Regions from separate parts of the Peptoniphilus sp. HMSC062D09 genome, predicted to be linked through region 1. Evidence: riboswitches for the same ligand, from Rfam matches in the RefSeq annotation. Region 1 holds a riboswitch; the other holds the start of a gene.
The links. A riboswitch is a leader RNA that binds a small molecule or an ion and turns the genes downstream of it on or off. The one in region 1 is predicted to bind thiamine pyrophosphate.
Positions count from the first base shown of each region.

Region 1 (15,809 bases):
TAAACTCAAATCCGTCCTTAGTAAGACCTGTTTCCTTTATTGTCTTTACTTTGTGATTGGCTGGTAGAATTTCATCATTTTCAGAAGTCAATTCTTCGCCATAAATTTTTTCTGCGGGACTTCCACCATTAGAATCATAAATAACTGTAACTAAAGGATTTACATAGTAAACATCATAGTTGTTTAAAAGGCTGTCAACTTTTTCGTAAGTCTTCATATCAGCTTTTATAGCACGAAGTTTTCCCATTAGAGAAGTTGTTTCAAATTTAAGGTCAGGGAAATCTTTGTAGTTAGTAGGTGGATTAAAGTATCCGTCACTTGCAAAGTTTTTGTCGAAAATAACATCATCTGCAATAGTTAAATTTTTATATTTTTCTTTTTCTGCAGGGTTTGCTTGTGAGAATAGTTCAGTGACAATTGCACCACCTCTTTTTGCAGAGTTTCCTACAAATTTAGAGCCTGCTATATTTACTATTCCCTCATCAGTAATATAAATTGCACCGCCATACTCAGACGCTTTATTGTTTGTAAACTCACAGCCCTTTAAGTTTACTGTATCTTCTCCCACAACAATTGCGCCACCATCTTTAGAAGCAACATTGTTTTCAAATTTGTCATTTTCTATAGTCAATTCTTTGCCTGACATGACACTTTCAACCATAAGAGTTGCGTAAGCCGTTGTCTTGCCATCTTTCATTCCATTGTTTTTATAGATATTATTTTTTATGGAAGGTGCTGAATCTTTTACGTGAAAAGCAGAAGAAAAACCTTCAGCAAAGTTTTCTTCAAAGGTGTTACCTTCTATAATTCCTTCCACTCCTGTTATATGCAAAGCACCGCCATCTTGCGCCCTATTTTTAATAAATGTATTACTTTTTATGGAAACATTCTTGCTATCATTTACAAAAAGCGCTCCGCCTTGTTTTACAGTGTTTTCATTTGTTGCACTGTTGTTTTTAAAGGTACAATTTTCTATTGCTGCATCATTTGCATCATTTGCATCATAAACATAAATTGCACCGCCATTACCGGAAACATTTCCGTCAAAAGTCGCATTTTTCACACTTACTTTATTTTTAGCAACTATAGCGCCGCCCCATTTGCCAGTACTTTTATTATTTTCAAAAGATCCACCATTTACTGTTAATTCAGAATTACTTGCAATTGATGAAATTGCTCCACCATTTGATGCTTCATTATCTTTAAAAGTTCCATCATTAACAGTTAACTTACCGTAGTTAATAATGGCTCCGCCATATTCCCTTGATGTGTTTTCACTAAATACTACACCCTCATTTATAGTAAGCTCATTTGAATTATATATAGCTCCGCCAGACTTTGCCTCATTTTTATTAAAGCTTGCTCCTGTTATGCTAGCTATTGCATTTTGACCGAGTCGAATAGCTCCTCCGTTTGTTTTTGCTTTATTATTTTCAAAAACTCCATCAGTAATATTTAATTTTCCGTAAGATGCAATAACTCCGCCTTCTTTAGAAGAGTTATCATTAAATATACCTCCGGATATATTTATAGTTCCGTAAGAAGCTATAACTCCACCGTATCTTGCGCAAGAATTTCCTGTAAATGTACCTCCCTTGATATTTATGGTTGTATCTTTAGAATTATCACCAATAACTCCGCCAATATTTTTGCCTGTGTTGTTTCTTAAAGTAACGCCATCTTCAATATTAAGTGTTGATTTACCAATCAGATAAATAGCTGGACCATCTGCAGATGGAACATCAATAAAGTTTTGTACAACAGTACCATTTCCCAATGTAAGTTCACCATTATCTGAAATAGATGTAAGCTCTCCATCATTATTACCATCTAAAATGACATTTTCTACACGCATGTTGCAATTGGAACTAACATAAAAACATATTCTTGTACCATTTCTTTTCAATGTATACTTTTGTCCTGGCGCTGATCTAAAGAGTATATTAACATGGCTTCTGTCATTCATACCTTCATTTTCTGGCACCTCATAGTCTTTATTCATAGTGACTATATATTCATTAGATAAATCTTGTTGTTTACAAGCGCCAATGGCATCAAACAAAGTATCGTATTCGCCAACAGGCTCTTCTGTAGCATTAGGATTATTTGCTTCTCTCTTCGTTACAGTAAATGTTTTTGCTTCAGCATAAGTATTTTCTACTGATAAAAAAATTGCAGATGAAAATACTAAGGCAAAGGCAAAAATTATTGCAAATATTTTCTTTTTCATAAATTCCTCCTTTTAATAAATTATTTTAAGAAAATAAAAAATACCCTCTCAATCAATAATATTAGTAATAAAGACAAAATGCAAGGTGATTTCAAGTTTTTTGAGGAGTTTTTAACTAAAAGGATAAGCTTTTCTTACTTTAATTGTTTTTTCTTATAATATATAATATCAGTAGGAATGAAATTTTTTTATATAGATTGTGCATATAGATTGTGAGGGAAGTATGAGGATTTATTTTACTAGGCATGGGGAAACTGAGTGGAACAGGGCTGGCATTATTCAAGGGCAAGATGATTCGCCACTTACTGAAGAGGGAATAGAGATGGGGAAAATTCTTCACGAAAAATGTAAGGACATTCACTTTGATGAAGTTTATTCATCTGATCTTGGTCGAGCCTATGACACTGCAAAATTAATTTGTCCTGACAGAAATATTATAAAGACTTCTCTTCTTCGCGAAATAGATGTGGGCTATTGGTCTGGCAAAAATATTAAGGATGTGAAAGAAGACGATAAGTGGCTCCACAAACTTTATTTTGAAAAGCCTCACTCCTATAACAGAATTGATGGAGAAAGTCTCTATGACCTCAGAAGGCGAGTTGAGAAATTTTTTGAGTATGCTGTCTATCCTGAGCTTGACGAAAATATTTTGATTGTAACTCACGGTGTCACTATTGTTGCCATGTTTTCTATTATGGAAAATGTGCCTATGGAAAATTTTTGGATAAACAGGGTAAGGCGTAATGGCGAGTTCAATATTTGTGATTATCATGATGGCAAGTTTAAGATTATTAAAAAGGCTCCACAAAATCCTGTGGATTCTATTTGAGGTGATTAGATGAAAAAGTATGATTTGATTATTATTGGTGCAGGGGCAGCTGGTTTGAGTGCTGCCATTTATGCTGGCAGGTCTCTTCTAAATACTCTTGTCATAGAGAAGTTTTCCTTTGGCGGAAGGGTTAACGACACGCCAAAAATTATCAACTACCCTGGCTTTAAGGAGATTGCTGGAAGAGACCTCATAAATGAGTTTAGAAAGCAAGCTGAAAATTTTACTACTAATGAGTTTATTTATGGCACTGTCTCTAAAATCGAAAAAGTTGATGATGGCTTTAAGCTTACTACTGCTAGGCGAAAGGAATTTTATTCTAAGGCAATTATTATTGCTACGGGAACCTATGCCAAGATGATAAATGTGCCTGGCGAAACGGAATTTGCTGGTCGTGGTGTATCCTACTGCTCAACTTGTGATGCAGATTATTTTAAGGACAAGGACATACATATTTTAGGTTCAGGGGACCTTGCTTTAGAGGAGGCTGATTATCTCTCCAATTTTGCCAACTCCATTAACATGATTATTATTCACGACGAGGGAAATTTTGATGGAAATGAACTTGAAGTTGAGAGGATAAAAAAGAATCCAAAAGTTTCTTACACTTGGCACTCAAAACTTCAGGGAATTTATGGTGGCGAAAGAGTAAACAGTCTTGATATTTTAGATCTTTCTGACAATACTAAGACTAGGGTCACTTCTGATGGGATTTTTATCTTTGCAGGCATGAGTCCCAACTCCGACTTTGTAAAAGACCTTGTGGAAGTAGATAGTTTTGGCTTTATAAAAACTGACGACTGCATGAGGACATCTGTGGAAGGAATTTTTGCTGCAGGAGACATAAGAGAGAAGCCCCTTAGGCAAATTGTCACAGCGGCAAATGATGGGGCAGTGGCAACAGTTTATGCAGAAAAGTTTATTAGAAATAGAGGTGTATAATGAGAGTCTATCCAAGGGGAACTGTAATCTATAGCAGAGAAAAGGCATACAATGGCATAAATTTAATTTCAACTGCCAAGGACGGAGCTCTTATAATAAAAATGGACGGCACAGAGCTCAAAAGGTATTCTGTAAACCCAATGCCTGCCAAGATGCTGCCCAATAAAAATATTATGAGCATTTCTTCTTTTAGGTCATCAGATTTTGGTGTCAGTGACGGTATTAAACTCATTGAGTTTGACAAGGAGGGCAGGGTTCAATTTGACTTCGACAAGTTTAAGTTTACAGAGGACAGGGGCTACAGGCCAAAATGGATGGCTAGGGCTCACTCTGACTTTCAAAGGGAGGGCAACTCTCTTGGCTATTATTATCCTGGTGAAAAAATTGTTGAGGGGGGCAAAACTCTCCTACTCGTTCACGATGCCATTAAGGACAGCAGAATTTCTGATAAGACTTTGCTTGATGATGTGATTTTAGAAGTGGACGAAGAGGGAAATATTGTTTGGAAATTTTCCTTTAGCGAGCACTTTGACCAGCTGGGATTTTCTGAAGAGGCGAAAAATGTTCTCTACAGAAATCCAAACCTGAGAATGACAGAGAGACCTCTGGGCAATTATTTAGATGTTACATCAATTTCTACAATTGGAGAGAACAAGTGGTATGACCAAGGAGATCCCCGCTTTCATCCAGACAACATTTTATTTACGGCGAGAGCTGCAAATATTATTGGCATCATTGACAAAAAGAGGTCGCGCATTTGCTACAAGCTGGGACCAAATTTTTCTGACTTCAAAAAGGTTGACCCTGTAGTAGGCTCTGCCTTTGCAAGTATTATTCCCAAGGGCTTAACTGGCGAGGGCAATCTTTTAATTTTTGACAATGGGGGAAGATGTGGCTACGGTTCGCCAACTCTTACTTCTCCATCGGGACTATTGCCTTTTGTGAGAAATTATTCAAGAATTCTTGAAATAAATCCAGTGACTCTATCTCTTAACTGGTCAGTGGATCCAAGGGATTTTGGTTTTTCCATTCCCATGAATGGCTACAAATTTTATTCGCCCTATGGTGGAAACCTTCAAAGACTTCCCAATGGCAACACCCTAATAACTCTTGCCACAGAAGGTCTTGTCCTAGAGATTACCCACTCCAAGGAAATAGTTTGGCAGTGGACCTGCCCTTACAGGACGACGACGGAAAATCTTTTGAAGAACAATATGATCTACAGAGTTTACAGGTATCCTTACGATTATCTGGGCGTAGATGAAAGTGAAAATGAAATTGAAGAGATTGAAGATGCATCCTACTACAAGCTAAAGGGGGCAGGCAGCTTTAAGTCTGTGGAAGTTACTAATGTAAATAAAAGTTCACTTAATAACGACATTGACCCACTTTCACAAGAATCTGAATCTGTAAAAGACCTTGAAGAAAATAAAAAGGTAATTAAGAGAAATGAATCTGTAATAAAATATGTGACAGAAAATTATTTTGACGAAACAATAAAATCTCAAAAGGCAGCTCTTGTCATCTTTGGTGCAGAGAGATGTTCTCACTGCGAGCCACTTATGGAAGTTATGCAAGTTCTTCTTGAAGAAGAGTTTAAGGAAGTCTCCTGCTACTACATGGATCTTGACAAAAATAAGGACTTTGCAGAAAAATACGAAATCTTTCAATTGCCGCGAGTTTCCTTCTACAAGGAGGGCGAAAAAGTTTACGAGTTCATTGGAGAAAAATCCTATGACGAAATTGCTGAATTAATTGAAAAATATATTTTAGGAATTTAGAAGCTGAAAGAAATTTCTTGAATTAAAAGAACTGAGGGCGACCTCAGTTTATTTTTTTGAATTATTTATTTGTATGCCAAGATAAGTTTACATAGCCTCTCTTATTTATCTTCGAATTAATTAAAAACCTATTTTTTACCATGCGAAGCATATACTTGTCGTCCTTGTAGGAGTCAGAGTAGGCAAGGGAATTTTCGTAGTCGATTTCATAGCCATCTCTCTCTAAAATTTCCTGGATATTTTTTACCTTGACGTCCTTCTTATTGTTGCCGCGACATAATTTATAGTCCTCGTCTAAGTCTGTTCCAATAATATAATCAAAAGGAAACAACTCGCCAACATAAATTAAATAATTTGTGGCAGAGGCTGAGCAGAGGATTTTTATGGTGTCCTCATCATAGGAAGAAAATTCATCTTCAAATTCACTGAAGAAAAATTTTGGATAGAGATAGTTTGTCACAAAGTCCTGGAGGTCATCTTCCGTCAAATATTTTATGACAGAGACCATTTGGTTTTTCATGATTTCAAAATCAGAATTCAGCTTTGATTTTATGTAAGCCACAGCTAATTTCCAAAGATTTTTAAAAATATTTATTTTTTTATTTTTGTAGGCATATTTATAAAGCTCAACTATGGACTCACAATTCACCACAGTTTTGTCAAAATCGTAGAGCGCAACTGTTCTTTTCAAAATCTCACCTCTCTAGAATTATATCAAATTGTCTTCTTTATAAAAAGCTCTTGTGATATACTAAAGTCGTGATATTTATGGGAATTATTATACATGTTGATATAGACGCTTTTTACGCATCAGTAGAAGAGCTTGACGATAGGAGCTTAATAGGAAAACCTCTGGTCGTAGGTGGCAGGTCCAATCATGGAGTTGTCACTACGGCTAATTATATTGCCAGAAATTATGGCATCCACTCTGCAATGCCCATGTATATGGCGAAAAATCTCTGCGACCACCTGATCATAAAGCCCATGAGAAGGGAAAGGTACCTAGAAAAGTCTCGTGAAGTTTTTGATGTCTTAAAGAAATATACAAATAAAATCGAAAAAGTTTCCATTGATGAGTCCTATTTAGACCTGACGGGACTTGGCTACCATGAAAGTATTGTCTATGATTTGCAAAGAGATGTCTATGATAAAACTGGTCTAAGCGTAAGTGTTGGCCTCAGCTATAACAAATTTTTGGCTAAGCTTTCAAGCGACTGGAATAAGCCCAGGGGAGTTATGATTATTAGAGAGTCTGATATGCCAGAGATTTTATTTCCCCTGGACATAAGAAAGGTTCACGGTATTGGCAGTAAGTCTGAGAAAAAACTTAGAAATATTGGCATAAATAAGGTTGAGGACCTTTACAACCTGTCCTATGATTTTTTGACAAGTATGTTCAAAAAAAGTGGCGAAGAAATTTATTACAGGATTAGGGGTATTGACAGGAGAGAAGTGACACCAAATGCTGTGAGAAAAAGTCTTGGCACAGAGTCCACCTTTGAAGCCACAAAAAATAAGGATGAGCTGATAAATCACTTAAGGGATTTTGCCAGGGAAGTGTCAGAAGATTTAATCGTAAAGGAAATTTCTGGCTACACCTTGACTTTAAAGATGAAAAATGAAAATTTTAAGCTTAAGACCAGGTCTAGGACCTATGACGCAGCAATTTATGAGGAAGAAGATATTTTTAATAAGAGCCTGGAAATTTTTGATGAGGCCTATGAGGGCGAAAGGCTAAGGCTTATTGGTATAACTGTTTCCAATTTAGTTGACTTAAACATAAGACAACTTTCGTTTTTTAATAGGGGGAGAAATGGAGAAAATTAATTTAAAAAAAATATTTGAAGAAGATGAATATGTAAAGAGGGCTAATATAAAATTTGATAGCCTTCATGGCGACAATATGGTTTTAAAGATGATACCAGAGAGAAATCAATTGAATACCTATGGAATTTTACATGGGGCAGAAATTTTTGCCTTAATGGATACTGCGGCAGGACTTTTGTCAATTTCAAAGGGGAGGAAAGCTGTTACTCTGGATTCTAGTGTTAATTTCATAAAAAGCATAGGAGAGGGAGAAGAAATCTATTCAAACACAAGAATAGTTCACATGGGAAAGAAAACAGAGGTAATTGAAGTTGAGGCAAAGAGCAAAGACAAGATAATTGCACGAGCCAGTTTTACATTTTTTATAGTTAATGAGATAGAAGTCCTTGGATTAGAATTCTTAGAAAAATAATTTAAAAATCGAAAAAATTTTTTTGACTTTCTATGTTAAAATATTTGAAGAAAAAGATAAAGGATTTTAATTACAGATGAGAAATTTTTGGGATTTAGATTATGGCGAGGTTGGATTTAATTTTTACGGAACTTATCACTTTGCCTGCCTATTTATTATTTTTATTTTTGCGATTTTTTTATATAAGCCCTGGAAAAAGAATAAAAAATTTAGAAAAATTCTTGCCATCCTGCCCATTAGCCTGGAAATTATTAGGCTCCTAGCAGTTTTAATTGACGGCCATTATGATAGCTCATACCTGCCTTTTCATCTTTGCTTAATTGGAGCCCAGTTTATGGCAGTGGATGCCTTCTATGACAGCAAGATTATAAAGTCATGTCTTTACTATTTATTTATGCCAGCTGCAATTTTAAGTCTCTTTACGCCAGGTTGGGACCAGGTAAATAAATATTCCTATGTGGCAATAATTTCTTGGATAATCCACGGCATCAATGCCTTTTATCCAATCTATCTTGTGATTTCAAGGCAGTACCTGCCAAGGCTAAGAGACCTTATCTATCCAGTAATTTTTATTATTGTAACTCTTCCTATAATAAAAGTTTTAAACAAAAAGCTAGAGGCAAATTATTATTTTATAGAGGAGCCCTATGAGGGATCCGCCCTTGCTACTATAAAAAATGTCTTTCCTAATTATATAGTTGGACTTTTTATAGTGACAGTATTTGTCATGGTCCTTACATTTTTTATTTACAAGTTAATAGTAAGTTTGCGAAAAAAATAAGACGAGGATTTTATGTTTCCTCGTCTTTTTTATATTATGGGACTTTTGCAAGAGCCCCTCTTTTACTTATCTGAAGCTATAGTATTATAAGTTAGGGCAACTAGGTCGCCACCAATAATATTTCCAATAGTTACAGGTATTAAATTTTTAAGAATTAATGCAAAAGTAAAATCTGAATTTAACATTTTTGCCAAGGCAAAGCAAGTCATATTTGCAACACTATGCTCAAAGCCAAGGCTTACAAAGGCAAGTATGCACCAAAAAATTAAAATTAATTTTGCTGAATCAGAAATTTTTCTTGAGCAAATTAAAACTGCAAGGCAGACTAAAATGTTACACATAATTCCCTTGAAAAGCAGTGGAAGGAAGTCAAAGCTAGTCTTTCCAGTGGCAAGTTTTAATAGGGCTTCATTATATTCAGGGGAAACGCCAGTCATTTTAAATAAAAATGAAATTAAAACTGAGCCCAAAATATTTCCAAGGTAGGAAAAAATTAAAATCTTTAAAAGGGTTCCAGTGTCAATTTTTTTATTAAGTCTTCCCACTGTTGTCACTAGAACATTTCCTGTGAAGAGTTCTCCACCTGCAAAGACCACAAATGATAGGGCAAGGGAGAAGACAAAGCCGTTAATAAATTTTACGGCAGGGATTGGAAGTGGAGAAAAGATGCTAGCTGATAGAGTCATTATGAGCATCCCCATTCCAATAAAAAATCCTGCAAGTATGGAAGCAACCATGTACTTAAAAAGAGATCCTTCAAGTAAATTTTTCTTCGTATTTGCAGAATTTGTAAGTCCAATTATTATATCCTTATACATAATACACCTCTTTTTTTATTCCACTAAACATTATACCAAAAAGAGGTGGTTTTTCAATTGGTGAAAGCATCTTTATCTTTGTCTAAGATAAATTTTTTTGAATCAAAGGCAGTAACTATTATTTGCACAAGGGGCATGAGGAGATTAAAGAACAAAAATGGAAGATAGTGAACAGTGGAAACTCCAAGGACTGATGTCATATAAGCACCACAAGTGTTCCAAGGGACCATAGCTGATGTAACTGTTCCACCTGACTCAAGTGTAGAGGACAAAAGTTTTGGATCCAAATTCCTATCTCTATATTCATTTTTAAACATTCTGCCAGGTACAACTATGGAGATGTACTGCTCAGGCATAGTTGCATTTGTGAAAAAGCAAGTTAAAATTGTGGCAGTGACAAGACCAACAGTGGACTGCACCTTGCCAAGGAATTTTTTTACTATGGCTTCAAGTATTCCAGTCTCTTCTGCAATTCCACCAAACATCATGGCGATAATAGTAAGAGAAATGGAAGACATCATGTTGTTAAGTCCGCCAGTAGTTAAAAGTTTATCCACTGACTCAAGACCAGTTTCAGACACAAAACCATTTAAGGCACAAGATAAGATGTCGCCAAAAGTTACTTTTTGATAAAGAGGTCCCAAGATGGCAGCGGCAATTATGCCAAGGCTAATGCCAGGCACTGCAGGAACTTTTTTTGCGATAGAAAGTATTACAATAAGTGGCGCAAGCAAAAGAACTGGAGAAATATTAAAATTATTTTTTAAGCCTTCGGTAATCATAGTTACGCTAGACAAGTCTGCAGAGCTTCCCCTGTACTTTAGTGATAAAAATCCAAAGATGAGTAGGGTCAATACATAGGTAATAATTGTTGGCTTAACCATTGCCTTGATGTGAGTGAAGACATCAGTGCCTGCCATTGCCGGTGCAAGGTTTGTTGTATCAGAAAGTGGGCTCATCTTGTCGCCAAAGTAGGCACCAGATAAAACTGCCCCTGCTGTTATAGGTGCAGGTATGCCAAGGCCACTTGCTATGCCCATGAGGGCTATACCCATAGTGCCAGCAGTGCCCCAACTTGTACCCGTAGCAAGAGAAGTTATTGAAGTGATTAAAACTGTTGCTACAAGAAAAATTGATGGCTTTAAAATCATAAGTCCGTAGTAGATCATAGTTGGCACAACGCCAGCCAAAATCCAAACGCCAATTAAAACTCCAATGATGGCGAGAATTATTATGGACTGCATGGCTTGTGAAATTCCCTTTATCATGGAGTTCTCAATAAATTTCCAGGAGTAGCCAATTTTTAGGGCGACAAGAGAAGCTATTAAGACCCCGATAAGCATGGGTATGTGGGGACTTTCTTCGTACTTAATAATACTTATAAACATAATTACAACTAGAGAGAGGAAGGTAAAGAGAGCTTCACCAAAATTTGCCTTTCTTATTTCTCTGTCGTATTTTTTTATATTTTTATTCATTTAACACCTCGTGAATAAATAGAAAAATTTAACATATTATATCATTAAAAGAATGATAATAAAAGTTTTAGTTAGCTGATAAAGATGTTATACTATAAGGGAATGGAGGAAGTTATGGAATTAAAAGATACAATTCGCGCAATAAAAGATTATCCAAAGGAAGGAGTCATCTTTAGAGACATCACCACTCTCTTAAAGGACAAGGATGCCTTCCAAAAAGCTGTAGACCAAATGGCAGAAAAAATAGATGTTGATGTAGACAAGATAATTGGCATTGAAGCAAGGGGATTTATTTTTGCTTCAGCCCTTGCCTATAAACTCGACAAGGGTTTTGTGCCAGTGAGAAAACCAGGCAAGCTTCCTTGGGATAAGGAAAGAGAATCCTATGAGCTTGAATATGGAGAAGACTCAATAGAAATTCACAAGGACGCCATAGAGCCGGGAGAAAAAGTTGTAATAGTTGACGATCTTCTTGCCACTGGCGGCACAGCCAAGGCTTGTGTAAATCTTGTAAATCAACTTAAAGGAGAAGTGTCTTCGGCGATCTTTTTAATTGAACTAGAAGATTTAAAGGGAAGAGAAGTTTTAAGTGGCACAAGGGTAGAATCAATTATAAAATATTAAGAAATAAAAATTTATTATCTCTATTAAAGAGACTTAAAATATTTTATGAATTAGTATTATATTTTTTCTTGTTTTAAAAGATTTGATATTATAAAATCAATAAATGAATAAATAAACTTATGGGAGCAATTTGCTGAGAGGAGTTAAGACTCGACCATCTTACCTGCTAGGATAATGCCTTGGCAGGGAAAAGTAAGATTACTCCTATAATTTTATAGGAGGTTTTTTTTATATGAAATATGCTACTCAAATGGAAGCAGCGAAACATGGTTTTGTCACAGAAGAGATGAAAATTGTGGCAGAAAAGGAAAATGTATCTTGTGAGTATCTCATGGAGAAAATGGCTTGTGGAGAAATTGTCATTCCAAAAAACAAAAATCACAAATCAATTTCACCTGAAGGCATTGGCACGGGGCTTAGGACCAAGATAAATGTAAACTTAGGAATTTCCAAGGACTTAAATGACATTGACATGGAAATGAAAAAAGTTGACATGGCACTAAAAATGGGTGCAGAAGCCATAATGGATTTATCAAATTATGGCAAGACTCAAGAATTTAGGAAAAAATTAATTGAAAAATCTACAGCCATGATAGGCACAGTGCCCATGTATGATGCAGTAGGATTTTTGGACAAGGGACTTTCTTACATAAAGGCAAAGGAATTTTTAGATGTAGTTAGAAATCATGCCGAAAATGGAGTGGACTTTGTGACAATTCACGCAGGTATAAATAGGGCAAATGCTGAAATATTTATGAGGAATAGGCGTGTAAATGAAATTGTATCTCGTGGTGGCTCTCTACTCTTTGGTTGGATGATGATGAATGACGCAGAAAATCCCTTTTACCAATACTATGATGAGCTCTTAGATATTTGCAGAGAATATGATGTTACTCTTTCTCTTGGAGATTCTCTGAGACCTGGTGGCATTCATGATGCCACAGACCCTGCACAAATTTCAGAACTTATTACACTTGGTGAGCTTACAAAGAGAGCTTGGGAGAAGGATGTGCAAGTAATTATTGAAGGACCTGGTCATGTGCCAATTGGTGACATTGAAATGAATGTCAAACTTCAAAAGAAACTTTGCCACAAGGCACCTTTCTATGTCTTGGGACCTCTTGTTACAGATGTGGCACCTGGTTATGACCATATTACATCGGCAATTGGCGGTGCAATTGCAGCAGCTCATGGTGCAGATTTCTTGTGTTATGTAACGCCTGCTGAACATTTGAGACTGCCAAATGTAGAAGATGTTCGCGAAGGAATTGTAGCTTGCAAAATTGCAGCTCATGCAGGTGACATTAATAAATTAAAGGACGCAAGAAATTGGGATTTAGAAATGAGCAAGAGACGCCAAAAAATTGACTGGGAAGGAATGTTTGAGCTTGCTCTTGACAAGGTTAAGCCAAGAGAGTACAGAGATTCATCCATGCCTGAAGAAGAAAATACCTGCACAATGTGCGGCTCAATGTGCTCTGCAAAAAATATGAATTTAATACTTGAAGGCAAAGATATTAAAATAGAAGCTTAATCTAAGTGAACTAATATTAAAATTTAAATAAATTTAGTTCAGTGTAAAAATTTAATAAAAAAAGGGGAGCTTGTTGACAGGCTGAGAGGAAATTGTTAATTTCGACCGTTACCTGATTTGGATAATGCCAACGTAGGGAATAGTTTTAGTTTTTATGTCAGCACTCTCTAGGAGGTAAATATGAAATCTAATACTAAGAAGTTAACTGTGGCAGCTCTTTTTGTTGCCATAGGCGTTGTTTTTTCCTTTGTAAACTTTCCAGTGGGACTTTCAAAGTGTTATCCAATTCAGCACATGGTAAATGTACTTTCTGCAGTAATATTGGGTCCTATCTATTCAGTCCTTGTTGCCTTTTGCATTTCACTTATTAGAAATTTATCAGGCACAGGTTCTTTAATGGCCTTTCCTGGTTCAATGGTTGGTGCCTTTTTAGCAGGCATTTTATATTACAAGACAAGAAAGCTTTCTCTTGCCTTTTTGGGTGAAGTTTTTGGCACAGGAGTTATAGGTGCCCTATTAGCCTATCCAGTTGCCAAGTTTATACTTGGAAAGGAAATGGCATTTTTTGGACTAATTATTCCTTTTTCTGTAAGTACCCTTGGCGGTTCAATAATTGCAATAATAATTATTTTGAGCCTTAAAAAGACAGCTCTTAATGATTATCTTAATTTAGAGGGAAATAAACATGGAAATTAAAAAGATTTTAAGCATAGCTGGGTCTGACTCTAGCGGTGGCGCAGGTATCCAAGCCGACTTAAAAACCATAACTTCATATAAGTTTTATGGCATGACTGCCATTACAGCAATAACTGCACAAAATACTATGGGCGTTCAGGCTTCCTCACCTATAAGTGAGGAAATGCTTAAGAGTCAGCTTTTGTCAATTTGCCAAGATATTATGCCCGATGCTGTAAAAATTGGCATGGTGGCAAGTCCAGGACAAGTAGAAGTTATATCAGAAGTAGCTGAAAAATATTTTAAGGATCTGCCCATAGTTTTAGACCCAGTAATTACATCAACTAGCGGCTTTACCCTTGTGCCTGATGAGACACTTGAGAAGATGAAGGAAATTTTATTTCAAAAGGCAACTTTAATCACCCCAAATCTTATTGAAGCTGGAATTATTTACGGCAAAAAAATTGAAAGCCTTGAAGAGATGAAGGAGGCAGCAGAATTTTTATATAACAAATATAAAGTAGCCTTTCTAATAAAGGGAGGTCACCTAAAAGACTCAAAGGATGATGTGCTTTGTGGAAGAGAGGGACTCTTTGTAATAGAGGGAAAAAACATAGACAACAAAAATACCCATGGTACAGGTTGCACACTATCCAGTGCCCTAGCTTGTGAACTTGCAAAGGGAAAAAGTCTTTATGATGCACTTGTAGCTGCAAAAAAATATTTAAGTGGTGCCATAGCTTATGGATTTGATATAGGAAGGGGCAGGGGACCCCTATATCACATGTATAATTTGAGTGATAAAAATGAAAATTAAGGCAAATTTAAATAATCTAAGGGATAAGGCTCCCTTAGTACATATTATTTCAAATAGTGTTACAAGAGCTAGACTTGCTGACCTTGTTTTATCTCTTGGGGCAAGCCCAATGATGGCAGAGTATTCCAAGGAAGTTGCTGAAATTACAAAAAAATCTTCTGCCCTCCTCTTGAATATGGGAATGTTAAATGAAGATAAAATTGAAGCAATTAAAATTTCTGCAAAAGTTGCAGAGGAAAATAATATTCCTCTGGTCTTTGACCCAGTTGGAGTTGCTTCTAGTAGCCTAAGAAGAGACTTGGCAAAAGACCTTATCAGTAATTTTAAATTTAATGTCATAAGAGGAAACTTTAATGAAATTAATTACTTGGCAAGGGGCAAGACCTTTACTGGCGTGGATTCAAAAGACGATAATTTATCTCGAGAAGATTTTATAGATATTGCCTTAGAACTCCAAGAAAAAAGTAAAGCTACAGTTGTAGTTAGCGGCAAATATGAGGTGATAGCCAACTCTCATTTGTTAATTTCAATTCCTGGTGGCGATGAAAATTTAAAAAAAATCACTGGCTTAGGAGACATGGAATCTGCCATGATAACTTCTCTTTTGGCAGCCCCCATGTCAAACTTAAAAGCCTGCGCTCTTTCTGCAATATTTTTAAGACAGCTTGGGAAAAGCGTCATAAGAGATAATAAAGTAAATGCCCAAGATATTATAAGTAAAATGCAAGGCATAGATGAAATAAGTGGAGATCTTGAAATTTTATCTCCTTCAACTAAATTTATTAAGCCAATTTTATATGGGATTTCTGAAGGCGATGATTTATGGAAAATAAAAAATGCAGTAAAGGCTGGAATGGGGATTTATCAGCTTAGAGACAAGTTTGCAGATGAAGATGAGCTTGGAGAAAAAATCTTAAATATAAAAAGTGAAATTGATGGTAAGTGCCTTTTTATCTTAAATGACAACTTAAAGCTTGCAAAAAAATATGGCACTGCACTTCATCTTGGTCAAGAGGATGAAAAAATTTCTCGGGCAAGAGAAGTCTTGGGAAGAGATGAAA
Region 1 is NZ_KV804682.1:371-16,179, reverse strand. Features, by position in the region: gene HMPREF2801_RS08975 (S-layer homology domain-containing protein) at 1-2,230, opposite strand, end outside; gene HMPREF2801_RS00185 (histidine phosphatase family protein) at 2,454-3,059, shown strand; gene HMPREF2801_RS00180 (FAD-dependent oxidoreductase) at 3,069-4,001, shown strand; gene HMPREF2801_RS00175 (thioredoxin domain-containing protein) at 4,001-5,782, shown strand; gene HMPREF2801_RS00170 (HAD family hydrolase) at 5,844-6,473, opposite strand; gene HMPREF2801_RS00165 (DNA polymerase IV) at 6,551-7,609, shown strand; gene HMPREF2801_RS00160 (PaaI family thioesterase) at 7,596-8,021, shown strand; gene HMPREF2801_RS00155 (YwaF family protein) at 8,098-8,802, shown strand; gene HMPREF2801_RS00150 (formate/nitrite transporter family protein) at 8,865-9,620, opposite strand; gene nhaC (Na+/H+ antiporter NhaC) at 9,674-11,098, opposite strand; gene HMPREF2801_RS00140 (adenine phosphoribosyltransferase) at 11,213-11,722, shown strand; TPP riboswitch at 11,832-11,929, shown strand; gene thiC (phosphomethylpyrimidine synthase ThiC) at 11,955-13,256, shown strand; TPP riboswitch at 13,309-13,413, shown strand; gene thiW (energy coupling factor transporter S component ThiW) at 13,437-13,952, shown strand; gene thiD (bifunctional hydroxymethylpyrimidine kinase/phosphomethylpyrimidine kinase) at 13,942-14,748, shown strand; gene HMPREF2801_RS00120 (hydroxyethylthiazole kinase) at 14,738-15,809, shown strand, end outside.

Region 2 (15,809 bases), on a different contig from region 1:
GTTTTTCTTTTTCAAAACTTTTACTACATTGTCATTAAGGACAGATATTGTCACATCAAGGTCCTTATCCCTTATAAAGTCTCTTATTGTGTAGACTGCCACTTCTGCTGCTTCATCAAGGGGATAGCCATAGATACCTGATGATAGGAGTGGAAATACCACGCTCTTTAAATTATTTTCCACTGCTAAGGAAAGGGCAGACCTATAGGCTGCTTCTAAGGTTTCTCTTTCTCCTTTATTGCCATCAAAATAAATTGGTCCAACTGAATGAATTATGTATTTTGATTTTAAATTATAACCCTTTGTAATAACAGATTCGCCAGGATTTATTGGTGCAAGTTTATTACATTCTTCTTCTAAGCCTTTGTCACTGGCTTCTTTAAAAATTTGTCCGCAGACTCCGCCGCCTCTTTTTAATTCAGCGTTTGCTGCATTCACTATTGCGTCAACTTCGTAATCTAAAATATTTTTCTTTTCAATTTGAAAGCTCATAATGCACCCCTTACTTTCTTCTTTAAAATATATACCACTTTGCAAATTTTTTAAATAGTTAAAGGCAAATTTTTGACAAAAATTATATCTTTGTAAAATTTTATAAAAAAAGACTAACTAAAAAGTTAGCCTTAAAAATTAATTTTCATTTTTTAAATATTTATTTATTGTCATTCTCTTTAGGACAAAGACAATTGCTGCAAGAATTACTATTCCAATTGGAAGTGTAAGTCCAGGCCTTCCTATTATGCCTGATATTAAGAAGGCAAGAGCTGAGGCACAGCCTACGCTAATTGCATAGGGAAGCTGACTGGACACATGGGCTATGTGGTCACAACCTGCTCCTGCTGATGACAAAATTGTTGTGTCAGAAATTGGTGAGCAGTGATCTCCAAATACTGAGCCAGAAAAAATTGCTGCAAGGACAACTGTCAAGAAGTGCATGTGGTCTGTGTGCATTAGGATTGGCACCATTATTGGAATTAATATACCAAAAGTTCCCCAAGCTGTTCCTGTTGAGAAGGACAAAAATGCTCCAACCACAAAAATTATTGCTGGTAAAAGCCACATTGGCATTGTTGAGTTAGAAATTAGTGATGCAATGTAGGATCCTGTGTTTAAAAATTCGTCACTTGTTATGCCACCAATAGTCCATGCAAGGGAAAGAATTACTATGGCAGATACCATTGTCTTCATTCCTTCTACGATTCCCTTCATAAATTCTTCAAACTTTAATAGTTTTCTAGGAATATATAATACAAAGGAAATGACAATTGCAAAGAAGGCTCCTATTACTAGGGACAAGTTTACATTTGCATCGCCAAAGGCAGCTGCTGCTCCCACTCCATCAGAGAAAAATCCTCCAGTCTTTAGCATCATCATTACTGTGACAAAAATTAATACTACAATTGGCACTACAAGATCATAAACTCTTCCATTCTTTGAATATTCATAGCCCACATCTTCTTTTTCAATTATTCTTGATGTGTCATTTAATTCATACTTTTCCATTACTCCCATTTCTACATCTGTTGTTGAAAAATATAGGATTAAAAGAAGAGTAAGTATAGGGTAGACATTCATGGGTATTGTTGAAAGAAAGACGCTCATTGGGTTTTTTACTCCAGTATCTCCTATTACTGCAACTACAGATGCTGCCCAAGATGAAACTGGTGCAAGAATACATACAGGCGCTGCAGTGGAGTCAATTATGTGGGCAAGTTTTGCCCTTGATACTTTGTTTTCGTCAATAATTGGCTTCATAACTGCGCCGACTGTTAGGCAGTTGAAGTAGTCATCAATGAAGATTAAAATTCCAAGAAAAGCTGTGGCAAGCTTAGCCATTTTTTTGCTCTTGATCTTTTTGCTTGCCCACTTTCCATAGGCAAAGGATCCTCCTGCCATGTTCATTACCATTACTAGAGAGCCAAGCATAGTCAAAAAGACTAGCATTAGGGCATTATCCCCTAGCTTAGTTCCCATTAAATCAAAAACTGTTTCCAAGGCGGCAATAATATTTCCGCCAGTGTAGATAAGTCCTCCAGATAAAATTCCAATTAATAGTGAAGTTATTACTTCTTTAGTTATTAGTGCCAAGGCAATGGCAACTATTGGAGGAACTATTGATAAAATTCCAAATTCCATTTCTTCTCCTTTATTTCTCCTTTTCTTTCATGTTAAATCTATAATTATCCATAACTTCTGAAAAAATTTCGGAGCTTGACTGTGGTGTATAAGTGATGGCATTTGCACCTGCTTCTATTGTCTCAAGTATATGCTCATCTGTGTGACCACCTGTTGCGATAATTGGAAATTCATTTCCTACTATCTTTCTTGTATATTTTACTAGTTCTGCTGTATTTTTGCCACCGGCAATATTTAAAACTCTTGCTCCTGCATTTACCTTGCCCTTTATGTCATCATACTTCGTTATTACTGTTGCAATAACTGCTATGTCTAGGGTCTTTGAAATTAGTTCAATGTTTTCATTTGACATTGGTGCATTTACTACAACGCCTGCTGCTCCAAGTAGTTCTGCTTGTAGCCCAATGTTTACTGACCTTAATCCTGATGTGGTTCCACCACCAATTCCAACAAAAACAGGAACTGATGCAACTTCAATTATTGCTGATATTATTTTTAGTTGTGGCGTAAAGGGATAGACGGACATAATTGCCTGTGCATTGTTGTTGACAATAACGGGAATATCGTTGGTAAACATGAGAGATTTTATTCTCTTGCCCATAAAGTTTATTCCACTTGCCCTATATGTCACTTCAGGTACAGACACTTGTCTTCTTCTAAGTTCAGTCTCTATACTTGGAACAAATTTCTTTTTCTTTTCTATATTTTCAAAATTATTTTCAAAATTTTCCATTTGTCCTCCATATCGATAAAATTTTCAATTATTTTTATTTAATAAAATTTTAACTAAAATGTCAATTCAAATTATATCACATTATAAAAATAATGAATCTATGATATACTTTTTTTATAATTAAAATGAAAGAAGGATGACAATGCTTCCTAATTTAAAAAGATTTGGATTTGAATTTGAAGAGTGCGAGAGTAGAGTTTCTTATTCAATTCATCACGAAAATAAACCTATTAAATTAACAGAAGAGATGACAAAAACTTTGGAGTACCTCCTTTGGTATGTTCCCAACATAAATTCAATTCAGTCTCCACAAAATGAACTTACTTCTTCTATTAGTTTTGAAAATTTTGTCTTTGGCATACTAAAATCCTATATGAATTTAGAAAATAAGGATGTTGCCTTCTTAGATTACATAGATAGGGACATTGTAAAATTTTATGAAAAGAAAATTTGTCCTCATTCACAAAAAATAATTCTCACCAAGGGCGACAATGAATCAAAAACTGACTCCCTCCTTCGCCACATAAGAAATTCCCTTGCTCATGGACACTTTACAATAGTCCAGGGCATGTTAATTGGTTTCGACTATAAAACTGCAGGAGAAGGCAGAGAAGTTTGCACAGGGATTTTTAAAATTTTCCCACAAAATCTCTTGCGAGGACTTTCAAGTCTCGATAAAGAAATAACAGCAGAAAAACTTGCACAAATATCCCTTGAGAGGACAGGCTACAGCGTTGAGAGATTTAAAAATTCAAGAGATGAGGCTTCCTTTGACTTTTATGTTAAAAAAGGCAAGAAGAGATATGCACTTGAAATAAAAAAATACAATAATATTGAAGTTTTGCCAGAATCTGAAGTAAAATCTTTGGTTAATAAATTTTCTGGTTTGTACCAAGGCATAACTCCAGTCTTATTCATTAACACTTCTTTCTTGAAAAAGGAAACTAAGGAAAAATTAAAAAGAGAAAATGTAATAATTTTAGACATAAAAAATATTTTAAAAATGTTAGACAATAGAGATATTTTAGCTGAAATTGACCATTAAAATAGGATGCAAGTTTTGCATCCTTAATTTTTTATTAAATAAATTGTAAGAGCCATGCCAATGAGGTTGGCAAGATAAAATTTCTTCTCGCGAGTCTTGTGATGGAAAATTTCCATTCCAAGAAAGCCTCCTAATCCTGCAAAGATTGAAAGTGTCAAAAGAGTTTTTTCGCTAATCCTCCACAAATCGTGCTTAGCCTTGTACTTGTCAATGCCGTAAAGAATAAAATTTATGAGATTTAAAATTATTATATATTTATTTTCCATGCCATCATCCTTTTATAAAATATCTAAGAATAATATATCATAAAAGACGTCCCTAAAAAAAATTAATCAATTATTTCATCATCTCATAGTGGACAGCACCAGTTTCAAATTTTTCATTTTTTAATTTTTCATTAACTTCATTAAATGCTTCTTCACTTTTTCTCAAGTCTTCAATCTTTTTGTCATACTTAATAGTCAAAATTTCATTTGCAAAATCTTTATCAATGCCAGAAAAGTCAAGGTCTTCTCCATTGTAATTCACTTCATCGATATCAGTTAAAACTAAAAGATTAACTCCATTTATAAAAAGTTCTTTTGTATTCTCATCTCTACTAGAATTTGGAGTCTTTTCCAGATTGATTTCAAGGCTCTTGTCTTTAAGCTCAAGATCGCCCAATTTATTTTCCTTCCACTCAAGTTTATTTATTATTTTTTCCACTCCCTTTTCATCTGAAGTGTCTGTCTTCATAGAGTAGAGAGATTTGTTGCCACAAGCTGATAAAAATAAAAATGTAATTAGAAAAATAATAGATATTTTAAATAATTTTTTCATAAAACCACTCCTCATTTATTACTTTATCTAATTATATAACAAAATAGTTTTTTAATACACAAAAAATCTGCCAAGTTTTGATGTGTACACATCATTTCCCTGACAGATTTTTAAAATTTGTATTAAAAGTTTTTAGAATACTGATACATAAGAATCTTTCTTATCTAAGATAAGCATGTGACCAGGCGCATGAGTGATCATAATTTCTGGTTTAGATGCCATGGCAACTGCTTGAGGTGTTACGCCACAAGCCCAAAATACTGGCACTTCCCCTTCTTTTATTTCACTTCTTTCGCCAAAGTCTGGCTTGTCAATGTCCTTGATTCCTATAACTGATGGGTCTCCAATGTGAATTGGCGCTCCGTGAGTTGCTGGGAATCTTGCTGTAACTGTTGTTGCTCTTACAATGTCCTTGTAAGGGATTGGTCTCATTGATACAACTGTGTTGCCGTGGAAGATTCCTGCTGGCTCTGTAGCAATATTTGTAATATACATTGGCACATTGTGTTCATCTTCAATATGTCTTACAGGTACATCTGCTTCAAGCATTGCCTTTTCAAAGGAGAAGGAACAGCCAATTACAAAGGTAACAAAATCATCTTGCCATACATCTTTTAAGTCCTTAACTTCTTCTACAAATTCGCCATTTTTATAAATTCTATACCTTGGCACATCAGTCCTAATGTCGGCACCATCAGCCATAATTTTTGTAAGAGGACTTCCTTCGTCTAATACTTCAAGTATTGGACATGGCTTTGGATTTCTTTGTGCAAAAAGTAAAAAGTCATAGGCATATTTTTTTGGAAGGATAGCAAGGTTAGCTTGCAAATATCCTTCACTCATACCTGAAGTTGGAAGATCAACTTCGCCCTTTCTTATGAGTTCTCTAACATCTCTTGGATGCATTTTTGCAAGTTCACTTAATTTCATATTATGGACTCCTTCTTTATATCATCAAATTTATTTTTATAATCAACAGTTAACTTTTGAGCTTCTTCAATAGTAACTTTTTGGAAAAGAACCTTGTCCAAGAAAGTCATTTGTGCAAGCTTGTGAAGGTCTGGCGTAATTACATTGCCAATTTTTGTATAACCTCCAGTAGTTTGTCTGTCTGCTAAAAGAACAATAGGTTGACCATTTGCTGGCACTTGGATTGAACCAAAGTTAGTTCCATCAGAAATAATATCTGCTGTTTCCTTGTGTTCAATTTCTGTTCCTCTTAGTCTTATTCCCATTCTGTCAAAGTCTTTAGTAACTTGGTATCCACCTGATCTAAATAAGTCGTGAATTCCCTTTTCTGTGAAATAATCATCTTGAGGTCCAAGGACAACTCTTAAAATATTGCAGTGTGAAAACTTTGGAAGATACTTTTCAGGAATCTTTCTCATAGTTTTTTCCTTTGACTTAATAATATTAAGCTCGTCCTTAGGTTTTAAGGCTCTACCATTAATTCCGCCCATTTTTGTCTTGATGTGAGTTGACTTTGAGCCGTTTACTACAGGCACATCAATGGAACCACCAAAGGCCAAATAAGACCTTATACCTTCATCAACTTTTCCAAATTGAAGAGTGTCCCCTGCTTTAACCTTTATAGTTTCAAACATTGGAACAGCTTGTCCATTAATCTTTGGAGCCATATCAGAACCTGTTATTGCAATTGTTAGTTCTTCGTTAAATTTTAAAGTTGGTCCAAAGTAAGTCATTTCAAGTACAGCTTCGTCAAGTTTATTTCCTACTAAAATATTTGCAAGTCTAAAGTTGTAATCATCCATGGCACCTGATGTAGGAATACCTAATTCTTGATAGCCATATCTACCAGAATCTTGGATTGTTGTAAGAATTCCACCATTTATTACATCGATACTACTCATGAAGATCACCTCTCTTAACTTTCTTTATGGAAACTTTGTAAGTGTCATTTTCCACTTCTTTTTCTATTTTGTCATATTCTTCTTTATTAATTGAGACATATCTAATGTAGTCACCTGCTTGAATAAATACTGGTGGCTCCTTAGTATCATCGAAAAGTTTAAGTGGAGTTCTTCCAATTAGTTGCCATCCTCCAGGTGATTCAAGTGGATACATTCCAGTTTGACTTCCTGCAATGCCAACAGAACCTGGCTCAATTTTTAGCCTTGGGCTCTTTAGTCTTGGAGTGGCAATCCTTGGGTCAAGTCCTCCAAGATAAGTGAATCCTGGGATAAAGCCCATCATATAAACTAAATAATCTGTGCCAGAGTGGATTTTTATTACTTCATCAACGCTTAGGTTTGCGTTTTCTGCAACAAAATCAATGTCTGGACCATATTCTTTTCCATAAAGAGTTGGAATTTCAATAAGTCTAACCTCGTCACTTTCATTAGCCTTGTCAGACTTGCTAAGTCCCTTTAGGGTTTCAACCATTTCGCCATAAGAAATTTTTACAGGATCGTAATTGATTAAAATAGACCTGTAAGTTGGCAAAATGTCTAAAATTCCGTCAATATTTTTCTTTTTTAAATTTTCAACAACTGCGGCAATCTTTGCATTGATTTCCTTTTCGATTGTATCGCCAAATTCCATGACAATAGCAGAATCACCAGCTGTTAGAAATTTTATTTTATCATACATTTTATTCTCCTAAATTATCCAAATAGTTTTCCAACATTTCCTATTACAGTTTTAACTCCCATGAAAGCAGTAACTGCAACTACTATCCAACCTAAGATGTAAAGAAGATTAGGGTGAACATAATCTCCAACGATTTTCTTGTTCTTAGAAGCAAGTAGGATTACTGCAAGAGTTATAGGAAGAATGAAACCATTTAATGTTCCAACTACTATTAATAGAGTTTGAGGTTGTCCAATAAAGATAAACATAATAGTTGAAATAACTATAAAAGCAATTGTAACCATATTTTCGTGGTCAGCAACGAATTTAAATAGTGTCTTTAGGAAGGATACTGAAGTGTAAGCTGCACCTACTACTGAAGTGAAGGCTGCTGCTGCAAATACAATACCAAAAATCTTATATCCAATTACGCCAGAAGCTGCTAGGAATGAAGAAGCTGCTATGTTGTCAGGATCAATTTGTGCATTTGTCATCTTTGTAACGCCTAGAATTGCTAGGAATAGTAAAACTCTAACGATTAGTGCAACACCAATACCAAGTGATGCTGATTTTGTTACTTGAGAAAGATTTTCTTCGCCAGTGATTCCTGCATCAATAAGTCTGTGTCCACCTGAGAATATAATGTAACCACCAACAGTTCCACCAATTAGTGTAAGTGTTGGAGCAACTATACTATTAAATCCACCTGCAGGAGCTACTGCTGATTTTACAGCTTCGCCAACTGGTGGTTGTGTCTTAATTGCTACAAAGGCAATTAGGATGATCATCATGGCACCAAGAACTTGTGTAACTCTATCCATGATTGAAGATGCAGATTTAGATGAGAAAAGGATAATACCAATTACTCCACCAATAGCTGCACCGATTTTTACATCAACGCCAAAGATTACATTAAGTCCAAGTCCAGCACCGCCGACATTACCAATGTTAAATGCCAAGCCGCCAAGAGCAACCAAAAAGGCAATTACATATCCAAGGCCAGGTAGTACATTGTTTGCAATATCTTGACCTCTCATTTTAGAAACTGCAATAACTCTCCACACATTAAGTTGTGCTATGTATGAAAAGATTATTGAAATTAAAATTACTGCTGCAAAGTCTGCCCCAATATTTGTAGTAAAGGTAGCAGTTTGTGTCATAAATCCAGGTCCAATGGCAGATGTTGCCATTAGAAAGGCTGCTCCTAAAAGAACAGATAAATTATTTTTATTCTTTTCCATATTTTTCTCCTTATTTTAAGAAACTAGACAAAGGTTTAATTTCAATGCCTTCTGCCTTTAGTCCTTCTCTAATATTTTTTACAAATTCAAGAGCTTCAGGGTTGTCACCGTGAACGCAAATTGAATCAGCAACAATGTCAATTTCCTTGCCATCTGCAGTTGTAACCTTATTTTCTTTAATCATCTTTACAACTCTTGGAATAGCATCTTTAGGATCCTTAACGAAGGCACCTGGAAGTGATCTATTTACTAGAGTTCCATCTTCGTTGTATCCTCTGTCAGCAAAAACTTCTTGAGCAACTCTTAGTCCTCTTCTCTTGCCTTCTTTGGCAATGTAAGATCCACTAAGTACCATTAAGATTAAGTCTCTATCGTATTCTTCAACTGCATCTAAAACTGCATTAGCAAGTTTTTCGTCGTTACAAGCAGTGTTGTAAAATGCTCCGTGAAGTTTCATGTGTTGTAATTTCTTTCCGTGAGCCTTTGCAAAAGCAGCAAGTGCTCCAACTTGATAAAGCATGTAAGCTCTAGCTTCTTCTGGTTTGATATCCATTTTTCTTCTGCCAAATCCCATTAGGTCTGGATAGCCTGGGTGAGCACCAATTTCTACGCCATTATCTGCAGCTGCCTTACAAGTTGCATCCATTATTAGTGGATCGCCAGCGTGATAACCGCAAGCGCAGTTGATGCTAGTTACATACTTAACTATTTCAGCATCCATGCCCATTTATAGGCGCCAAAGGATTCACCAATGTCGCTGTTTAAATCTACAAAATATTGCATAATTTTCCCCCTTTTTCTAAATAAACAATTGCAATAACTTAACTTTATTATAATAAAAATTTCTATAATATGCAAACATTATCAAAGGGGTTTTAAAATGATTGTGATAATATTTTTATTTAAAAAAACGAGGTCAATGCCTCGTTTCAAATAAGTTTATCAAGTTTTTCAATAATGTATTTTTTGTATTCAATAAATTTTTTGTCTTCGAAAAAATTTTCTTGAAAATCTTCTTTTATTTCGATTTCATCAATTATAGTTCCTGGGTTCTTCCCCATGATGTATATTCTATCTGAAATCTTAACTGCCTCTTCAATGTCGTGGGTTATAAAAATCGTAGAAATTTTCATCTCGTTAATAATATTTTTATACCACTTGTGAATGGAAGCCTTAGTTATGGCATCAAGGGCAGAAAAGGGCTCATCAAGTAGTGCAACTTCATTGGAAAAGACATAGGTCCTAAGAAGGGCTGCCCTTTGCGCCATGCCGCCAGAAAGCTGTGAAGGATACTTATCCTCTGTCCCTTCAAGACCAAAGTCTTTAAAGTAGCCGCGAACTTTTTCTCGGGCAATTTTTTTCTTGTCGCCACGAAGAACTAGGGGAAGAGAAACATTGTCGATGATTGTCATGTAGGGAAGGAGGAGGTCCTTTTGCAGCATATAGGAAATTTTACCTGCCAGGCCAGTTACATCTTCTCCCTTTAGAAAAACTCTACCCCTATCTGGTTTTAAAAGACCAGCTATTATGTTAAATAGCGTAGTCTTTCCAGAGCCAGATACTCCAACAAGGGAAACTAACTCTCCCTTATTTAATTTAATGTTTATGTCTTTTAAGACAAGCTTGTCGCCAAAGGACTTGTCAACATCCTCTACTCTTAAAATTTCTAATTTTTCACTCATTTTAATTTTTCAGGATTTACAAAATCATTAGTGAAGCCAAAATCCTTAGGAATTTCCTTGTCAATTAATTTGTTTTCCCATAGCCAAGCGTAGAAATTATTCCATCTATCTGCATTTATTTCACCAAAATAATTTGCATCGTCTTTGTACTTGTCAGCTATATATTCCATTGCCTTTACTGTGTAGTCTTTGTCAAGTTCTGGATTTAATTTAACAAGAATTTCTGCTGCTTCCTTTGGATTTTCTGCTGCATATTCATAGCCCTTAGAAAAAGCACGCATAAATCTCTTTGCCACATCTTCCTTATTCTTTAAGAAGTCGTTATTGGCAATTAAAATTGGTGTGTAGTAGTCAAAAATTGGGTTGATGTCTTTAAAAGCAAAATAATTAATTGGCAGGTTTTCCATTTCAGCTCTAACGCCATCAACTGGATAGAAGATCCAAACTGAGTCAATGTCCTTTCCTTGGATTGCTGCAATATTATTTGTAACATCGCCAGGAACTAAGTTGACTTTAGAGAAATCTCCGCCGTCATCTTCTACAACTTGCTTTAAAATTGCTTGTTCAATTGGAAGTCCCCAAGTTGAGTGCTTGTGTCCTTCCATGTCCTTTGGTCTTTCAATATTTTTGTCCTTGGCAGAAAAAATACCTGATGTGTTGTGGTTTATTATTGCAGCAACAGCTGTTACTGGAAGTGGTTCATCACTTGCAAAGGCTGGTGCAATTGTATCTTGGAAGGATACTCCAAAGTCAGCCTTGCCTGATGCAACAAGTGCTTCAGCTCCATTTGCTGGTGGTTGGTTTACTTCAACTTCAATGCCTTCATCTGCAAAAAATCCCTTGTCCATTGCCACATAAAGTCCTGCGTGGTTTACATTGGGATCCCAATCAAGTAAAAAGCTAACTTTTTCTGTTGGGACATCCTTCTTTTCTTCAACTTTTTTATTTTCAGTTTTGCCACAAGCTGTAAGCATAAGGCCTGCCAATAATAAAACTGATAATTTTTTTAAATTTTTCATTTTTCCTCCGTCCACGGCATCATCTTTTTTTGTAAGAAGCTAACTAACTTCATCAAAATAAGAGAAATTGCCGAAATTAAAAATATAACTGCAAACATCTTGTCAAAGGAGTAATTTTTTTGAACTCTAATCATATATACTCCAAGTCCCTTATAACCACCGAGCCACTCAGCTATTACTGCACCTACAACGGAATAGGAAACTGCAATTTTAAAGGCTGAGAAAAAATTCCCCAGGCTCTCAGGCAGTTTAATGTACCTATAAATTTCTGCCTTGCCAGCACCCATGGCCTTTAATAATTTTACCTTATCTTGGTCCACCTCTTTAAAGGCCTCAAGAAGCGACACTGCAACTGGAAAAAAAGTGACAATTACAATAAGGGCAATCTTTGGCGCAATTCCATAGCCCATCCATAGAACCAGTAGGGGTGCAATGGCAACTGTTGGCACAGTTTGTGTCAAAACTAAAATTGGATAAAGTGCAGAGTAAATAATATCTGACAAATCCATTAGTAGGGCAGCAATAAAGCCAAGGCTGACGCCAACAAATAGGCCCAAAAAAGCCTCTGTAAGTGTTGTGCCAAGGTGTGACGAAATTGTAGAAAAATCTGTCACAAAGGCCTTTATAACATCAAAGGGCTTGGGCAGTAAATAGGGCCCCACTATTCCCCTTGTGGTTACAAAATGCCAAATAGCTACAATGATTATTATCAAAGAAGCTGCTGAGATATTATCCTTGATACTTGCCGGTTTTTTCATCTATAGTCAAAATCCCCTTTTCAGAATAAAAAGTCTTGGAATAACAAGCAACTTGTTCTGAAATTTCTCCTGCCATCTTGACGCAGTTTTTTAGAATTTCAAAGGCTTTGTCAAAGTCATCTAATTCTATAACTGTTTCAAAGGGCGTAACAACATAATTTACCTTTTCACTTTTAATATATTCAATTACCTTGTCTACAACTTCAACAACAGATTCTGTTGTGCCTTCTTTAGTTGTAGGAAGGATTTGTATAGCTACTGAAATCTTCATAATAACCTCCTCCAATAAATTTACAAAATAAATTTTTGCATAAAAAAAGTCTCCACAGGGAGACAAACTTTTCCCAAGACAGCATTACCTGTCCTGGTCCAAAGGGTTTAAGGATAACCTAATCTCAGCAAAAGCTCCCCTGATACTTTTATTATAGTCATTAGAATTTTTTATTACAAGGTCAAGTAAAAGAAAAAAGTAGACTCTCGCCTACTTTTTATGCTTATCTTTATTCAATTACTCTTAAAATTTCATGGATTGGCTTTTTGTCCTTTTCTTCTGGTTCTTCCTGGATTTTGCCAAAAGGCATCTCTGCTATAAGTTCCCAGGAGTCAGGAATTTCATAAAGTTCCTTTACCCAAGAGTCAATGACAGGATTGTAGTGTTGGTTGCTTGCACCAATCTCCTCATCTCTTAGAGCCTGCCAAATATTTAGCTGGACCATGGCAGCTGAATGATGACCCCAAGTTTCAAAATGTTCTTTGTAGGAAGGTATGTCTTTTTCCTGAGCCTTAATTTCATCTTTGTCAATAAAAATTAGGGCAGTTCCCTTGGCGTGATAAAAGCCATGGAATTTTTCTTCCTTAATTTTATTGTCAAAAGTTTCATTTACCCTCTTCCAAAAGTCCTTGGACTTGTCGTCAAAAAGCAAGAGGACTCTAGTAGTTTGTGAATTCATGTGTGAAGGAGTAATGTTTAGAACATCTTCAATTAAATATTTTATCTCTTCATTGGATAAATCCACATCTTCTGACAAATTGTAGTAAGACCTTCTCTTTTTAATAATTTCTATATATTCTTGCATAATACACCTCGCTAAATTCAATACTTATAAAGATGATACCCGAAAACAGTTAAATTATTCTAACCTGCCGCCCTTGGTATAGAGGTTGTAATAGTATCCCCTCTTTTCCATTAGCTCTTGGTGACTTCCTCTCTCCACAATGCCATCTCTTGTCATTACAAGGATTAAGTCTGCATTTTGTACTGTTGTAAGTCTGTGGGCTATGGTAATAGTGGTCCTACCCTTTGAAAGCTTTTCTATGGAATCTTGAACTACAATTTCACTTTTGTTGTCAAGGGCAGAAGTTGCTTCGTCTAAAATTAAAATTGGCGGATTTTTTAAGAAGACTCGGGCAATGGAAATTCTCTGTTTTTGTCCTCCAGATAATTTTACACCTCTCTCGCCAACATAGGTGTCAAAGCCATTAGGTAGGCTCTTAATAAATTCATAGGCACCGGCAAGCTTTGCAGCCTCAATAATTTCTCTGTCACTGGCAGTACTTTTGCCATAGCCAATATTGTCCTTTACTGTGCCAGAAAATAAATAGACATCCTGTTGCACTATGCCGATGTTTTCTCTCAAGGACTTTATTTTTATGTCCCTGACATCAATGCCATCAACTGTGACAGACCCAGCATCCACATCGTAAAACCTTGGAATGAGATTGCAAATAGTGGTCTTGCCTGCACCACTTGGACCTACTATGGCAAGCTTCTCGCCTGGCGTTATGTCCACAGAAAAATTATTTAAGACCTTGCCCTCGCCCTTGCCATAGGAAAAATCTACATTCTTAAAGTAAATCTCTCCCCTGACATTTTTTATCTCAAGGGCATCTTCCTTGTCCTTTATGTCAGGCTCTATAGCCATAATTTCTGCAAATCTTTCAATGCCCGTCATTCCCTTTTGGAACTGTTCAGTAAATTCAATGATTCGTCTCACAGTTGCAAGAAGGGACTGGATAAACATTACATAGACAATTAAATCTTCTGGACCAATTTCTCCCTTCATGAGGAAGTAGCCTCCACTTGCAATTAAAATCAAATACATGAGTCCATCGAAGATCCTGTTAATTGTGTTAAAGCCCGCCATGGACCTGTAGTATCTCTTTTTAATTCCAAGAAATTTGTTGTTCTCCTCAGTGAATTTTTCCCTTTCCACATCTTCATTGGCAAAGGACTTTACAACCTTTATGCCAAGAAGGGAGTCTTCAATGGAAGAATTTAGGTGACCAATGTGGACCCTTTGATCCTTTTGTGCCCTTCGCATTTTATTTCTGTAGTGACCAGAAAAATAAATCATCAGTGGAATCATAAGATAAATAAGAAGTGTCATCTTTACATTTATCTTGAGAAGAATAATTAGTGAGATGAGAATTTTTATGGCGCCAATAAAATATTCTTCGGGACAGTGGTGGGCAAACTCCGTTATGTCAAAGAGGTCGTTGGTAATCCTTGACATGATGACGCCAACCTTGGTCTCATTGTAAAAGGTATCAGATAGACCTTGTAGGTGGGCGTAGAGGTCTCTTCTCATGTCCGTCTCAATCTTCGCACCCATTATGTGACCAATGCTGGTCATAAAATATTGGGCAATGACCTCTATTGTCTTAATCACTAAGTAAATTAGTGAAAGCCTTAGGACAAAGTCTATGGTTATTGATGCTAAGTCTTCCACAGCCCGATTAGTGAGCGCACGAAGAAGCAGTGGCAAAATCATTTCACTTGCCGTAGTGAGTCCTGCGCAAAATAAGTCTAAGAAAAGTGTAAATCTATATTTATAAAAATAGGGCAGAACTTTTTTTATCAAATGTTTATTTTTCATTTATCCTCCTAATTTCATGACAAATAATATTTTATATAAGCAATGATAACACATAATTAATTTTCTTTAAAATACTTGAAATCCCCTTTACTTGACATAAAATTTTAAACAAATTATAATTTTATAAGACTTATAAAGGAGATTTTAAATGGAAAATAAAAGTAGCGCAGGCTCAAGAATTGCAAAGTCCACTCTAGCCATAATTATATTTTCATTAATAGGAAAAGTTTTTGGTTTCTTTAGAGAATCACTTACTGCTTATGTCTTTGGCGCAGGAATCGAAATGGATGCCTTCTCCCTTGCTCAGGGTGCAACGGCAACTATATCTGCCTTTGTGACACAGGCAATAGCAACAACTTATATACCCTCAGTGCAAAAGGCTGAAATGGAACATGGCAAGGATAGAAAAAATTATTTCACAAATAATTTACTCTTCATTGCAAGCTTAGTGTCCTTTGTCCTAATTGCCCTTGGAATTATTTTTCCTAGACAAATTGCACTTCTAACAGTTTCCACAAAAAATCCCGAAACTTATGCAATAGTAATAAAACTAATACAAGTGGGCATGCCCGTAGTCTTATTTTCATCCTGGGTTGGAGTAATGGAAGGCTATCTTCAACATGGCGGCAAGTTCGCAGCAGCTGGTGCCATTGCCATTCCACTTAACTTAACTTATATAATTTATCTTGCATTATTTTCTCGTCATGTTGGCATAATGGGACTAACAATTGCCTCTGTCCTTGGGATATTGGCACAATTTTTATTTTTGCTACCAAATGCAATGAAAATTGGTTACAGACCAAGGCTTGTGGCAGACTTCAAAGACGAGTATGTGCGAGATGCAATAGTCCTTGCCCTTCCAGTCTTCGTGTCAGTATCAGTCAATGACATAAATATAATTGTCAACAGGC
Region 2 is NZ_KV804704.1:2,959-18,767, reverse strand. Features, by position in the region: gene HMPREF2801_RS03530 (macro domain-containing protein) at 1-492, opposite strand, end outside; gene HMPREF2801_RS03525 (Na+/H+ antiporter NhaC family protein) at 631-2,136, opposite strand; gene HMPREF2801_RS03520 (beta/alpha barrel domain-containing protein) at 2,147-2,869, opposite strand; gene HMPREF2801_RS03515 (restriction endonuclease) at 3,012-3,914, shown strand; gene HMPREF2801_RS03510 (DUF1294 domain-containing protein) at 3,938-4,180, opposite strand; gene HMPREF2801_RS03505 (hypothetical protein) at 4,251-4,733, opposite strand; gene HMPREF2801_RS03500 (putative hydro-lyase) at 4,866-5,663, opposite strand; gene HMPREF2801_RS03495 (5-oxoprolinase subunit C family protein) at 5,660-6,604, opposite strand; gene pxpB (5-oxoprolinase subunit PxpB) at 6,597-7,343, opposite strand; gene HMPREF2801_RS03485 (NRAMP family divalent metal transporter) at 7,358-8,563, opposite strand; partial or broken gene HMPREF2801_RS03480 (LamB/YcsF family protein) at 8,574-9,346, opposite strand; gene HMPREF2801_RS03475 (ABC transporter ATP-binding protein) at 9,493-10,245, opposite strand; gene HMPREF2801_RS03470 (ABC transporter substrate-binding protein) at 10,242-11,264, opposite strand; gene HMPREF2801_RS03465 (ABC transporter permease) at 11,261-12,022, opposite strand; gene HMPREF2801_RS03460 (thiamine-binding protein) at 11,994-12,293, opposite strand; TPP riboswitch at 12,348-12,444, opposite strand; gene HMPREF2801_RS03455 (nitroreductase family protein) at 12,523-13,098, opposite strand; gene HMPREF2801_RS03450 (ABC transporter ATP-binding protein) at 13,153-14,898, opposite strand; gene murJ (murein biosynthesis integral membrane protein MurJ) at 15,047-15,809, shown strand, end outside.
Region 2: another riboswitch for thiamine pyrophosphate. It lies ahead of HMPREF2801_RS03460 (thiamine-binding protein); the one in region 1 lies ahead of thiW (energy coupling factor transporter S component ThiW).